3 regions of the Agrobacterium vaccinii genome follow, and region 1 is predicted to be linked to each of the others. Evidence: riboswitches for the same ligand, from Rfam matches in the RefSeq annotation. Region 1 holds a riboswitch; each other region holds the start of a gene.

Region 1 (4,160 bases):
CCCGTCCCTATGATTTGACCGGAGCCTGATGCCTTGGCACCCCCGATTCTGAAACTCGACGACATCAAGCTGACATTTGGCGTGACCCCGCTGCTCGACGGTGCAAACCTGCAAGTGGAACCGGGCGACCGCATCTGCCTTGTCGGACGCAATGGTTCCGGCAAATCGACGCTGATGAAAATTGCTGCCGGTCTGGTGGAAGCGCAATCGGGCGAGGTTTTCCGCCATCCGTCTGCGACGATCCGGTATCTGGAGCAGGCGCCGGATTTTGCCGGTTTCGAGACGGTTCAAGCCTATGCGGAAGCGGGTCTGGGACCGGGCGACGATGCTTATCGCGTCACCTATCTGCTTGAGCATCTGGGGCTGACGGGGCAGGAGCATCCATCCAGCCTTTCGGGCGGAGAGGCGCGCCGGGCAGCGCTTGTGCGCGTCATGGCGCCCGAACCCGATATTTTGATGCTCGACGAGCCCACCAACCATCTCGACCTGCCGACCATTGAGTGGCTGGAAGGAGAATTGCAGCAGACACGCAGCGCGCTGGTTCTGATTTCGCACGACCGTCGTTTTCTCGAAAAAGTCTCGACCGCTACCGTCTGGCTCGATCGCGGTACGTCGCGCCGTCTCAGCCGTGGCTTTGCCCATTTCGAGGAATGGCGCGACAAGGTGCTGGAAGAGGAAGAGCTGGAGCAGCACAAGCTCGGCAAGGCCATCGAGCGCGAAGAACACTGGATGCGGTATGGTGTCACCGCCCGCCGCAAGCGCAACATGCGCCGTGTGGGTGAGTTGCGCGATATGCGGGCTGCCTACCGTGGTCACAACGGCCCGCAAGGCACCGTTCAGGCGACGGCAGCCGAGGGGCGCGAATCCGGCAAGCTGGTCATCGAGGCCGAGGCCATCACCAAATCCTATGGCGAGCGGACCATCGTTGCGCCGTTTTCGCTGCGGGTCCACCGGGGCGATTGCATCGGCTTCGTAGGTCCCAACGGTGCAGGCAAGACGACATTGCTGAAAATGCTGACGGGCGAGTTGGCGCCCGATAGCGGCACGGTCAAGCTCGGCACCAAACTGGAAATCGCAACGCTCGACCAGAAGCGTGAAGACCTGAACCTCGAGGACACGCTCGCCCATTATTTGACGGACGGGCGTGGCGAAAACCTTCTCGTCAACGGCGAAGTGAAGCATGTCACGGGTTACATGAAGGATTTCCTGTTCCAGCCGGAGCAGGCCCGCACGCCCATTCGCAAATTGTCCGGTGGCGAGCGCGCGCGCTTGATGCTGGCACGTATTCTGGCAAAGCCGACCAATCTTCTGATCCTCGACGAACCGACCAACGATCTCGACATCGAAACGCTCGATCTGTTGCAGGAGATCGTCGCTGGCTTCTCTGGCACCGTCATTCTGGTCAGCCACGACCGCGACTTCCTCGACCGCACTGTGACATCGACGATTGCGCCCGCAAACCCGGATGCGCCTGACGGTCGTTGGGTCGAGTATGCCGGTGGTTATTCCGACATGATGGCGCAGCGCAAAGGTGCGTCCGACGAAAAGAAGAGAGCGGAAAAGCAGGACAAGGCGAAGACCTCGACGTCATCCGGGGGGGAGCCCGCGAAGGGTAAGGTAAAGCTGTCCTTCAAGCAGAAGTTCGCTCTGGAGAACCTGCCCAAGGAGATGGAAAAGGCTCAAGCCGAAATCGCCAAGCGTGAAGAACGCATGGCCGATCCGCAACTTTTTGCCAAGAACCCGACGGCCTTCAACACGCTGGCAGATGAAATGTCGAAGCTGCGCGAAAAGCTGGAAGCCATGGAAGAAGAATGGCTGGAGCTGGAAATGCTGCGCGAAGAAATGGAGAGCTGAGCAGTCGCGTTTGACTGCCGCTTTGACAGCGAAGCAAAAGTGCGTTCTCCTGTCCGCCCATGGAGGAGTTCAGATATGCGCATGATTTTCATCAACCTGCCGGTCAAGAACATCGAGACATCCAAGGTCTTTTTCACGGGTCTGGGCTTCAGCTTCAACCCGGAATATTCCGACGAGCGCACCTTGTGCATGATCGTTGAGAAGAACATCTTCGTGATGTTGCTTCAGGAAGATCGCTTCCGCGAATTCATCAATGGCGATATCGCCGATGCGACCAGCACCAAGGAAGTGTTGAATTGCCTGTCTGCCGGGAGCCGCGAAGAAATCGACAAGATGCTGGCAACGGCACTCGCATCCGGCGGTCGGGAATGGAAGCCGGTGCAGGATCATGGTTTCATGTATGGCGGCAGCTTTCAGGACCCGGATGGTCACGTCTGGGAACTGGTTCATATGACCGAGCAAGCTTGACGGCCTGACACCTTGCCAAGCAGGCAACGACATATTACAGCATTAGCCAGCTCTAACGGGGTGCTTTGTCTTGACGGACAGGGCTGAGAGGCATTTGCCAACCCGAAGAACCTGATCCGGTTAACACCGGCGGAGGGATTAGACGGCTTCCATCCAGACGCCTATTCCCGTTTGTCCATTCGAGGAGGTCGTCTGATGCATCGTCATGTCCTAACCCGCGCTCTGATTGCCGTGTCCCTTCTTCTGCCGGGCCTTGCCCACGCACAGGATAAGAAGACGCTGACGGTCTATACCTATGAAAGCTTCGTTTCCGAGTGGGGTCCGGGGCCCAAGGTCAAGGCCGCCTTCGAGCAGACCTGCAACTGCGTCGTCAATTTCGTGGGCGTGGCAGATGGCGTGGCCTTGCTCAACCGGTTGAAGCTGGAAGGACCAAGTTCGAAGGCCGATGTCGTCGTCGGTCTCGATACCAACCTGATTGCGGAAGCCAAACAGACAGGGCTTTTTGAAGCATCGGGTATCGATACCGCAGCGGTGAAGGTGCCGGGTGGCTTCAAGGACGATGTCTTCGTGCCCTATGACTACGGTCATTTCGCCGTCATCTATGACACCCAGACAATCAAGAACCCGCCGAAAAGCCTGAAGGAATTGGTCGAGGGTGATCCGTCGCAAAAGATCGCCATTCAGGATCCTCGCACATCAACGCCGGGTCTCGGTCTGCTTTTGTGGGTGAAATCCGTTTACGGTGACAAGGCCCCGGAAGCATGGGCGAAGTTGAAGAACCGCGTTCTGACGGTAACGCCCGGCTGGTCGGAATCCTACGGGCTCTTTACCAAGGGTGAGGTTCCGATGGTGCTGTCCTATACGACATCGCCCGCTTATCACATGGTTGCGGAACACAGTGAACGGTATCAGGCGGCAGCCTTCGAAGAGGGACATTATATCCAGATCGAGGTTGCCGGTGTGCTGAAGAATGCACCGGAGAAGGAACTGGCAAAGCAATTTCTGGCATTTTCCCTGACGTCTGGTTTTCAGGATGCCATCCCCGAAAACAACTGGATGATGCCTGTTTCCCAGACATCGACACCGTTGCCGGAGGCGTTTTCCAAGCTCGTTCAGCCCACAAAAACATTCCTGATGTCGCCGGAAGAGGTGGCAAAGAATCGTAAGGCCTGGATCGATGAATGGCTGTCGGCCATGAGCGTGAAGTAACGGCGGGCGTTACCCTTGGTGATGGATCGTCGCGACATCAGCAGGTTCATAGTTGGCGGAGTGATGGCAAGTGCAGCCATTCTGCTCTTCATGGGGCTTGCTGTCACCGCACTTCTGTCCTTTGACGCGGGCGTAACTTCCGGGTCACTCTTCGACGCCTATACCCTGCGTATCTTGCGGTTCACGCTGTGGCAGGCAACCCTTTCTACCGCCCTTTCCGTGGGCCTTGGATTGCCGGTGGCACTCGCTCTTGCGCGCCAGCAGGAATTTCCTGGTCGCATATGGATCATCCGTTTGATGGCGGTCCCGATGGGACTTCCGGTCATCGTGGGAGCACTGGGAATCATCGCCATCTGGGGACGGCAGGGCATCGTCAACACGATCTTTCTGGCGGCAGGCGCCGAGCAGCCTTTCAGTATTTACGGCCTTTCAGGCATTCTCATCGCCCACGTGTTTTTCAATCTGCCGCTCGCTGTCAGGTTTTTTCTGGCGGGTCTGGAACGGGTGCCGGGCGAATATTGGCGCATGGGCGCAAGTCTCAATTTCGGTCCCGTCTCCACCTTCCGCTTTATCGAATGGCCTGCGGTGGCAAGGCTCATTCCCGGTGTCGCCGGGCTTATCTTCATGCT
Region 2 (4,160 bases), on a different replicon from region 1:
CCGGTGCCGTGATCATTGTCCGTCTCGATGCGCGGCATGGAAAATGTGTGGACAGTCTCGCCATCCAGCAGGATATCCGTGCTTTCAGCCCCGCTGCCGTGACCGCCCTTGATCAGCACCGCCCGCACTCCGGTGCGAAGAATGGCTTCCGCCTGACGGATTATCTCCTGCCTGTCCGTTGCGACCGGACTTGCGCTCAGTAGTGCCGCCTCCGGCAGATTGGGGGTTGCCAGCAGCGCGAGAGGAAGCAGGCGCAAGCGCAAGGTTTCAATCGCATCTTCCTGCAACAGCCGGTCGCCCGATGTCGCCACCATCACTGGGTCCAGCACAATGGGCGTGGGTTGGTTTGCAAGATGGGTGGCGATGGTCTCGATGGTTTCGATACGCGAGACCATGCCGATCTTGACGGCATTGATATCGAGATCGGAAAATACAGCCTTCATCTGCGCGGTGATCATACCCGCCGAGATGTCTTCCACAGCGGTCACGCCTTTGGTGTTCTGCGCGGTGATCGCGGTCAGCACGCTGGCGCCGTAGACCCCGAGGGCTGAAAATGTCTTGAGGTCGGCTTGAATGCCCGCACCGCCGCCGCTGTCGGAACCGGCGATCGTCAAAGCAATGGATGTCATCGGCGCAACTCCAGTGCGGCATCGATTTCGTCACGAAAAGACTTTGTGGTCATTGTAATATCGGGGGTGCGGAACAGCGCCGAAATTACCGCGACGCCATCTGCGCCAGCGGCGATGACGGGCCGCACCCGTTCCAGTGTGATACCTGCGATGGCACCGACCGCCATTTCGGGTCGCGCCTGTCTGAGATAGCTGCGCAACTGCCTGAGACCATCCAGCCCCACCGGTGCATCCGGGTTCACTTTGGAGATCGTTTCGAAAACACCACCGATGCAAGCGTAATCAGCGGGTGCCTGCGCCGCACGTTCGGCATCCGCGAGGCTCTTCACCGTGAGTCCGATAATCGCATCCGCTCCAAGCAAGCGCCTTGCCGTTTCGGCATCCATATCATCAGCACCCAGATGAACGCCATCGGCCCCCGATGCCAGCGCCACATCGACGCGATCATTGATGACGAGCGGAACGCCTGTCGGCTTCAAGGCATCTAGGATGCGCTTGGCCTGCTCTATCATCGCGCGGGTTGTAGCCTGTTTGTCGCGATACTGGATAATGGTTGCCCCGTTGCGGGCCGCTATAGCCGCGAGATCCGGCAGCGGCGCAATGTCGGTCAACGAAGCATCCACAAGGGCGTTCAGCCGGTAGTCAACGGTCATCATGTTCAATCCTTGCATGGGCGATAATGTCTGCTGTGTCGATGGCGTTGAGCGCATCGAGAAAGGTGGCCTCGAAGGTGCCGGGCCCGCGCGCGTGTTCGGCGGCCAGTTGGGCCGATACGCCGGTGACTGTCAGCGCCGCCGTGGCCGCCAACATCGCATTGGGCTCTACCGCCATGAAGGCTGCAATCACCCCGCCAGACAGGCACCCGGTGCCCGTAACCTTTGCCATCCACGGGTGGCCGTTCCTGATCGTTACCACGCGTGTAGTCTCGGCAAGCAGGTCTTGCGGACCTGTCTGAATGCGAAGGGCACTGCCGACATCGCCGATGACATCCATTTCCGCAGCGTTTCCACGCACGATCGTGGGCTTGAGTGCGATGAGTTCGCGCGCGAAATCCAGTCGGGAGGGCGAGTAATCGCAATGCACCGGGTCGATGATCCAAGGCTTGCTTGTGGCATTCGCCACCTTGACCGCCGTCCGAATAACGTCACGGCGGGCAGCGTCCAGTGTTCCCAGATTGATGGTGAGAGCACCAACCTTGGCCACGAAGCTCTCGATTTCCTCCTGCGATGACGTCATGGAGGGGACCGCGCCAACGGCGGTGATACCGTCTGCGGTAAACTTCTGCACGACGGTATTCATCAGGCAGTGAACCCGTGGCCTTTGTTCGCGCACCCGTGACAGAACGTCTGCCACCGCTTGCGCCGTCGGAAATTTCGCCATCGGTATCGCACTCCAGATATGACATCACGGAGATCCGGTTATGACGAAGAAAAGAAAAGCATGGCCAAGGGGCGACTGTTCCGTTCCTACGCCGGCATGACCCGGATCAGGTTCAAGGGTCCGGCTCAGCGCCATCTCAGCATCGTCAGATGCTCCCCTCGGAATGTCTGGAAAGTGTCGTTTTTTGCGCCCGCTGTCAATGGGCGGGTGAGGGGCGGAAAACGTTGTTTCCGCCCGTCGATATATGGATCAGACGATCTGGACGACGACTTTTTCGCGTGCGGATTTCAGCGCCGCATCGGCGAGTTTCAGCGCGATCAAGCCGTCATGGGCCGATGGTGATGGCGCCACGTTGTTTTCGATGGCGTCGATGAAAGCCTTGATTTCTGCGGCATAGGCTTCCGTGTAGCGTGTCATGAAGAAATCATGCAGCGGCGGGCGCGTATAGCCGTCCTTGGTCGCGATTTCGATGGAAACCGGGCGCTGGTTTTCGGCAGCGACGGAGCCGAGCGATCCGTGCACTTCGATACGCTGATCGTAACCATAGGTCGCGCGGCGCGAGTTGGAAATGATAGCCTGGCGTCCGCTGGCAGTGGTCAGAATGATGCTGGCGCTGTCGAAGTCGCCCAGTTCGCCGATCTTCGGATCGACCAGCACGGACCCTGTCGCGAACACACTGACAATGTCTTCTCCCAGCAGGAAGCGGGCGATGTCGAAATCATGGATGGTCATGTCGCGGAAAATGCCGCCGGAGACCTTGATGTATTCGGGTGGCGGTGCGCCGGGATCGCGGCTGGTGATCGTCACCATCTCGACCTTGCCGATCTGGCCATCATCGATGGCCTTGCGCACGGCGCGGAAATGCGGATCGAAACGGCGGTTGAAACCGAGCATGATCTTCGCATCGGTTTCCTTGACCACCTCGATGCAGGCGGCAGCGCGGGCGACATCCAGATCGATAGGCTTCTCGCAGAAGATCGCCTTGCCAGCGCGCGCGAACTGCTCGATCAGATCGGCATGCGTATTGGTCGGTGTGCAGATGATGACGGCGTCGATCTCTGCATCTGCCAACACGGCATCGATGGTGCTGATTTTGCAGCCGGTCTCATCAGCAATCGCCTGAGCTGCGTCCTGAAAGGCATCGACAACGGCAACCAGTTTGGCGCGTTTGTCGGCGGCAATCGCCTTGGCATGCACTTTTCCGATGCGACCCGCACCCAGCAAAGCCAATCTCGTAACCATCGTTTTCCTCCCGATGTGAATGCCGGGTTCCGTTATGACTGTCGTCTCGCCTGGAACGGCAACGTGCACAATAGACCCATTTGGAATATATGTTCCATCTTGCTAGTGCGCCATTTCATTTGTGTCAAGCCACCGATGAGCGGTCCTGCGGTGGCGTACAGGAGGGAAATATCCGACCGCAGATATCTACGCAGATGCACGGGTTCAGGCGGCGCGGGCAAGTGCCGTCTAACGTCAGTTGTCAGGCATGCCGGGAATGCGATTGACCTCGATCATCTGCCGGATGGTGCGGTCCGCGACCCGTTCAGCACGGGCTTTGGACTGCTCCACATCTTCGGGGAACGTATAGGTCATGTAGGATAGGGATGTTTCGAGGTCGTTGTTGTTGTGACCGAGGATGGCTGCAAAGTAGCTGTTTTTCGTCACGCTCGATTGCGCAAAATTGCGATAGGCGATTTCCGCATAGAGATGGCGCAGGCCGTAGGGCTTCGGGGGTTCTTCCTTCGGCCAGATGTCCTCGAATTTGGCCATAACGGCGTCGCGTAGCGGCAGGCGCACTTCGGCTGTGAAATCATCGACATTGAGGCCGAGCCATAGCTTGCCATCGCTGCTGTTGCGCAGGCGCCCATAGGCATCCAAAACGATTTTCGATTGTTCCAGCACCGGGATTTCATAGGTAACGCCAAATTTCGTGCCTTCGCCCTGCTTGGTTTTGGCCTGCCCATTGAACAGCACGCTCCATTTGGAAACGCCTTTGCCATAGGGCGCGGGTGTCAACTCAGCCTGGGTGAAGATTTCATAGGGACGACGCCCGGTGGTGCCCATCAGGCCTATGGCGATCGTCATAGGGTCCGAGGAGTGCAGATAGCGCCGACAGCGTCTCATGACTTCGGCATAGTTCTCGAAGGT
Region 3 (4,160 bases), 120 kb from region 1:
TCCAAGATGGTTTCCGACGAGCAGATCTTCACATTGTTCATGGCGATTGCGAAGGCCATGGACATCAGCTTTTCGGAGTCATTTCTGGTTTCATCGTAGGCTTTCAGACCTGCAATGATATTCGATTTGACGATTTGGAGCTTGTTGGAAGCCTCTGCCAGTCGGATGGCGCCGGGAGGGGAAACGCCTGGGGACTTACGGGCCGCGGCGCGAACGAATGCCTGCGCGCGGGCAACCGCATCGGCTGCAATTCCGTACCACACACCGCTCCAGAACAGATGCGATGTGGCCAGCATGGACTGCGCGGCGATTTCGGCAAAGGGCTTCTGAAAGACCTGCTCGGCGGGTGCTTCGCCGTTGAACAGAAAGCCATCCGAACAGGTCCCGCGCATGCCCAGCGTATTCCAGACGTGTGTTTTTTCGAGCTGGTACTGGTCTTTCAGGAAAACGGTCATCACCTGATCGGTCGGTGAAGCATCCGCGTTGGCGCGAGATGTGATGAGGATCGCATCTGCTTCACTGCCGTAGGAAATGACGGTGGCGTCTTTTTGCAAGCGGCAGCGCTCGCCATCGATTTCGATGGCGCAAATGGAATTTCGCAGATTTCCGCCGATACCGCCTTCGGTCGTGGCGGAGCCCAGCAGCAATTGCTCAGCCGCCATGCGGCGCATGAAAGCGCTGTGCCACGCGCTGTCTTCACCGTGCTCGACCAGGCTCGACGTCTTGATCTGGTGCATGGCGAAAATCATCGCCGTCGCCGAGCAAGCCTGCCCGAGGGTGCAGCATATATCCGTTATCTGGAGAAGGCTTGCGCCTTCGCCACCGAGATGGGGCGGAATTTGAATGCCAAGCAGCCGCTCGGCACGCAGAGCGTCGATGGCCTCTTTCGGAAAGCGTCCGGCTGCATCGACATCGTCGGCGTGCTTTGCGGCTATTGCTGCAACCCGCGCTGCCCGCGCGGACAATGCCGCTTCAGTGGACGCGACGGACGCGTCCATCAGGCTGCCTCTTTGCCGTCGAGAATGGCTTTGACCGTCGCTTCGATGGCGGCGATGCTGGCGAAGGATTTGCGGTTGAGCATGCTGTCAGGGAATTCGATGTCGAAGGCCTCTTCCAATCCAAGCATCAACTGGACGGACGCAAAGGAAGAAAGGCCTGCTGTATAAAGATCGGCATCATCGGCAATTGTATCGACAGGCACGGGAAGTTGACCGAATTTCGATAGTATTTCACGAATAGTTGAATTCATCTCAAGTAGTCTCCAGTCGAATGGCTGCCATCATAGCTCATTCTCCGAATTACGCTTCAAAAAATAACATTCGAATAAACGCTTAGGTTAATTTGTCGTGACCGCGCTCCACGGCCATACACCTTTCAGATATCGACTTGACAAAAGCCGGTGTCGGGTTTCTGATTGAGGCATTCACCAGGGGTGTCCCGTCAAGGGGCTGAGATACTGCTACGATGCGCAGTGACCCGTTGAACCTGATCCAGTTCATACTGGCGTAGGGACGGTGCAAACACGGAAAAGCGCAGCTTGGCTGTGACGGATGATGTTCCCTCATCCACTCCTCCGTGATTTTTTCGTCTTTCATGCTCGAACTGGGTCTCCACTGTTTTGCTTTGGAGCCTCACGATGAACATTGTTGCCAAAACCATCTCGCCCAACGTGACCACCGGTCCGCTGCCCGCCTCCACTAAGGTGCACAAGCCGGGCGTTCTTCACCCTGACATTCGCGTTCCCATGCGCGAAATTGCCGTGCATCCGACCGCAGGCGAACCGCCTGTCACGGTGTACGATTCCTCTGGTCCCTACACCGATCCAAGTCACCGCCTCGATATCGAAGGCGGCTTGCCGCGCCTTCGCCATGACTGGGTTCTGGCACGCGGCGATGTCGTGGCCTATGAGGGCCGACACGTCAAACCCGAAGACAACGGCTTTGCCACAGGCGAACGTCTCACGCCGGAATTTCCCGTTCGAAACCAGCCGCTGCGCGCAATCGATGGCAAGGCCGTCACTCAGCTCGCCTACGCGCGGGCGGGCATCATTACCGCCGAAATGGAATTTGTCGCGATTCGCGAAAATCTGGGCCGGGAAGCCCTCAAAGGAAAGATGGTGCGCGATGGCGAGAGCTTCGGCGCTCACATTCCCGATTTCGTCACGCCGGAATTCGTGCGCCAAGAATTGGCAGCGGGCAGGGCCATCATCCCGGCCAACATCAACCACCCCGAGGCCGAACCGATGATCATCGGTCGGAACTTTCTGGTGAAGATCAACGCTAATATCGGCAATTCTGCCGTCACCTCTTCCATGGCGGAAGAAGTGGAGAAAATGGTGTGGGCCATCCGCTGGGGCGGAGATACGGTCATGGACCTGTCGACCGGGCGCAACATCCACAATATACGCGAGTGGATCATCCGCAATTCGCCGGTTCCCATCGGTACGGTGCCGCTTTATCAGGCGCTGGAAAAGGTGAACGGCATTGCCGAAGACCTGACTTGGGAGGTGTTCCGCGATACGCTGATCGAGCAGGCCGAGCAGGGCGTCGATTACTTCACCATCCATGCCGGTGTGCGACTGCATTACATACCGCTCACCGTCAATCGCGTCACAGGTATCGTCTCGCGTGGCGGCTCGATCATGGCCAAGTGGTGCCTGCATCATCACAAGGAATCTTTCCTCTACGAGCATTTCGAAGAAATCTGCGACATCTGCCGGGCCTATGACGTGTCGTTTTCGCTGGGCGATGGCCTGCGCCCCGGTTCGATCGCCGATGCAAACGACGCCGCACAGTTTGCCGAGCTGGAAACTCTGGGCGAACTCACGCAGATCGCTTGGGCTAAGGATTGCCAAGTCATGATCGAAGGCCCCGGCCATGTGCCGATGCACAAGATCAAGGAGAACATGGACAAGCAGTTGAAGGTTTGTGGTGAAGCACCCTTCTATACGCTGGGGCCGCTGACGACCGATATTGCCCCCGGCTATGACCATATCACCTCCGGCATAGGGGCGGCCATGATCGGTTGGTTCGGTACGGCCATGCTTTGCTACGTCACGCCGAAGGAACATCTCGGTCTGCCGGATCGAGACGACGTGAAGGTGGGTGTGATTACCTACAAGATCGCGGCGCATGCGGCCGATCTCGCCAAGGGCCATCCGGCGGCGCAAATCCGCGACAATGCCCTGTCGCGTGCCCGCTTCGAGTTCCGCTGGGAAGACCAGTTCAACCTGTCGCTCGATCCCGAGACGGCGCGGTCCTTCCATGACGAGACCTTGCCGAAGGAAGCGCACAAGGTTGCCCATTTCTGCTCCATGTGCGGGCCGAAATTCTGTTCCATGCGCATTTCGCACGACATCCGCGCCGAGGCTCAGAAGGAAGGACTCGAGGCTATGGCCGAGAAATTCAAGCAAGGCGGTGAGCTTTATCTGCCGCTTGCGCAACCAACACCGGGTGAGTGACATGCGTGTTCTCATCAAAGGCGCAGGCGTCGTCGGTTTGACGGCTGCGCTTGAACTGACAGAGCGCGGCTTTTCGGTGGAGGTCTTCGACATCTCCACCGAGGTCGGTCGCGGCGCGTCCTGGTATGCCGGTGGCATGCTGGCGCCCTGGTGCGAACGGGAAAGCGCTGATGAGGCCGTCATCGCGCTGGGGCGGTCTGCGCTCGACTGGTGGGATGAGGCCACGCCGGGTCTCGTGGTGCGAAACGGCACGCTGGTCGTGGCTCCGGCCCGTGACCGTGCGGAACTCTCCCGCTTTGCCGCGCGCACGCGCAACCACCGGCTCATGGCTGAGGACGAGATCGGCGAACTGGAACCGGATCTGGCGGGCCGCTTCCGGCAGGGACTTCTGTTTGCGGATGAAGGCCATCTCGATCCGAGGCTCGCTTTGCTGGCCTTGCAGCAGCGCTTGGTTGCCAAGGGCGTGGCTTTCCACCTCGGAGAAGACGGCGTGGCGGAAGCAGACTTTGACAGGGTCATCGATTGCACAGGGCACGCCCAAGTCGGCACGCTTCCAGCGCTCCGCGGGGTGCGGGGCGAGATGCTTTATCTCTCCACCGGCGAGGTATCGCTTTCCCGTCCCGTCCGGCTGCTGCACCCGCGTATTCCCCATTACATCGTGCCGCGTGAGCCGGGCCGCTTCATGGTTGGTGCGACGATG

The links. Region 1 has a riboswitch for thiamine pyrophosphate ahead of thiB (thiamine ABC transporter substrate binding subunit). Riboswitches for the same ligand answer to the same signal wherever they lie in the genome.
Region 2: it holds a riboswitch for thiamine pyrophosphate, as region 1 does, so the genes downstream of both, HRR99_RS21370 (hydroxyethylthiazole kinase) here and thiB (thiamine ABC transporter substrate binding subunit) in region 1, are expected to answer to the same signal.
Region 3: it holds a riboswitch for thiamine pyrophosphate, as region 1 does, so the genes downstream of both, thiC (phosphomethylpyrimidine synthase ThiC) here and thiB (thiamine ABC transporter substrate binding subunit) in region 1, are expected to answer to the same signal.

What each region holds. Positions count from the first base shown of each region.
Region 1 is NZ_CP054150.1:2,831,265-2,835,424, reverse strand. It holds gene HRR99_RS13835 (thiamine diphosphokinase) at 1-29, shown strand, start outside; gene HRR99_RS13830 (ABC-F family ATP-binding cassette domain-containing protein) at 34-1,854, shown strand; gene HRR99_RS13825 (VOC family protein) at 1,930-2,322, shown strand; TPP riboswitch at 2,369-2,477, shown strand; gene thiB (thiamine ABC transporter substrate binding subunit) at 2,518-3,531, shown strand; gene thiP (thiamine/thiamine pyrophosphate ABC transporter permease ThiP) at 3,550-4,160, shown strand, end outside.
Region 2 is NZ_CP054151.1:1,357,519-1,361,678, forward strand. It holds gene thiD (bifunctional hydroxymethylpyrimidine kinase/phosphomethylpyrimidine kinase) at 1-629, opposite strand, end outside; gene thiE (thiamine phosphate synthase) at 626-1,285, opposite strand; gene HRR99_RS21370 (hydroxyethylthiazole kinase) at 1,272-2,009, opposite strand; TPP riboswitch at 2,076-2,178, opposite strand; gene iolG (inositol 2-dehydrogenase) at 2,259-3,251, opposite strand; gene telA (telomere resolvase TelA) at 3,486-4,160, opposite strand, start outside.
Region 3 is NZ_CP054150.1:2,709,970-2,714,129, reverse strand. It holds gene HRR99_RS13320 (acyl-CoA dehydrogenase family protein) at 1-998, opposite strand, end outside; gene HRR99_RS13315 (acyl carrier protein) at 998-1,249, opposite strand; TPP riboswitch at 1,419-1,530, shown strand; gene thiC (phosphomethylpyrimidine synthase ThiC) at 1,637-3,460, shown strand; gene thiO (glycine oxidase ThiO) at 3,462-4,160, shown strand, end outside.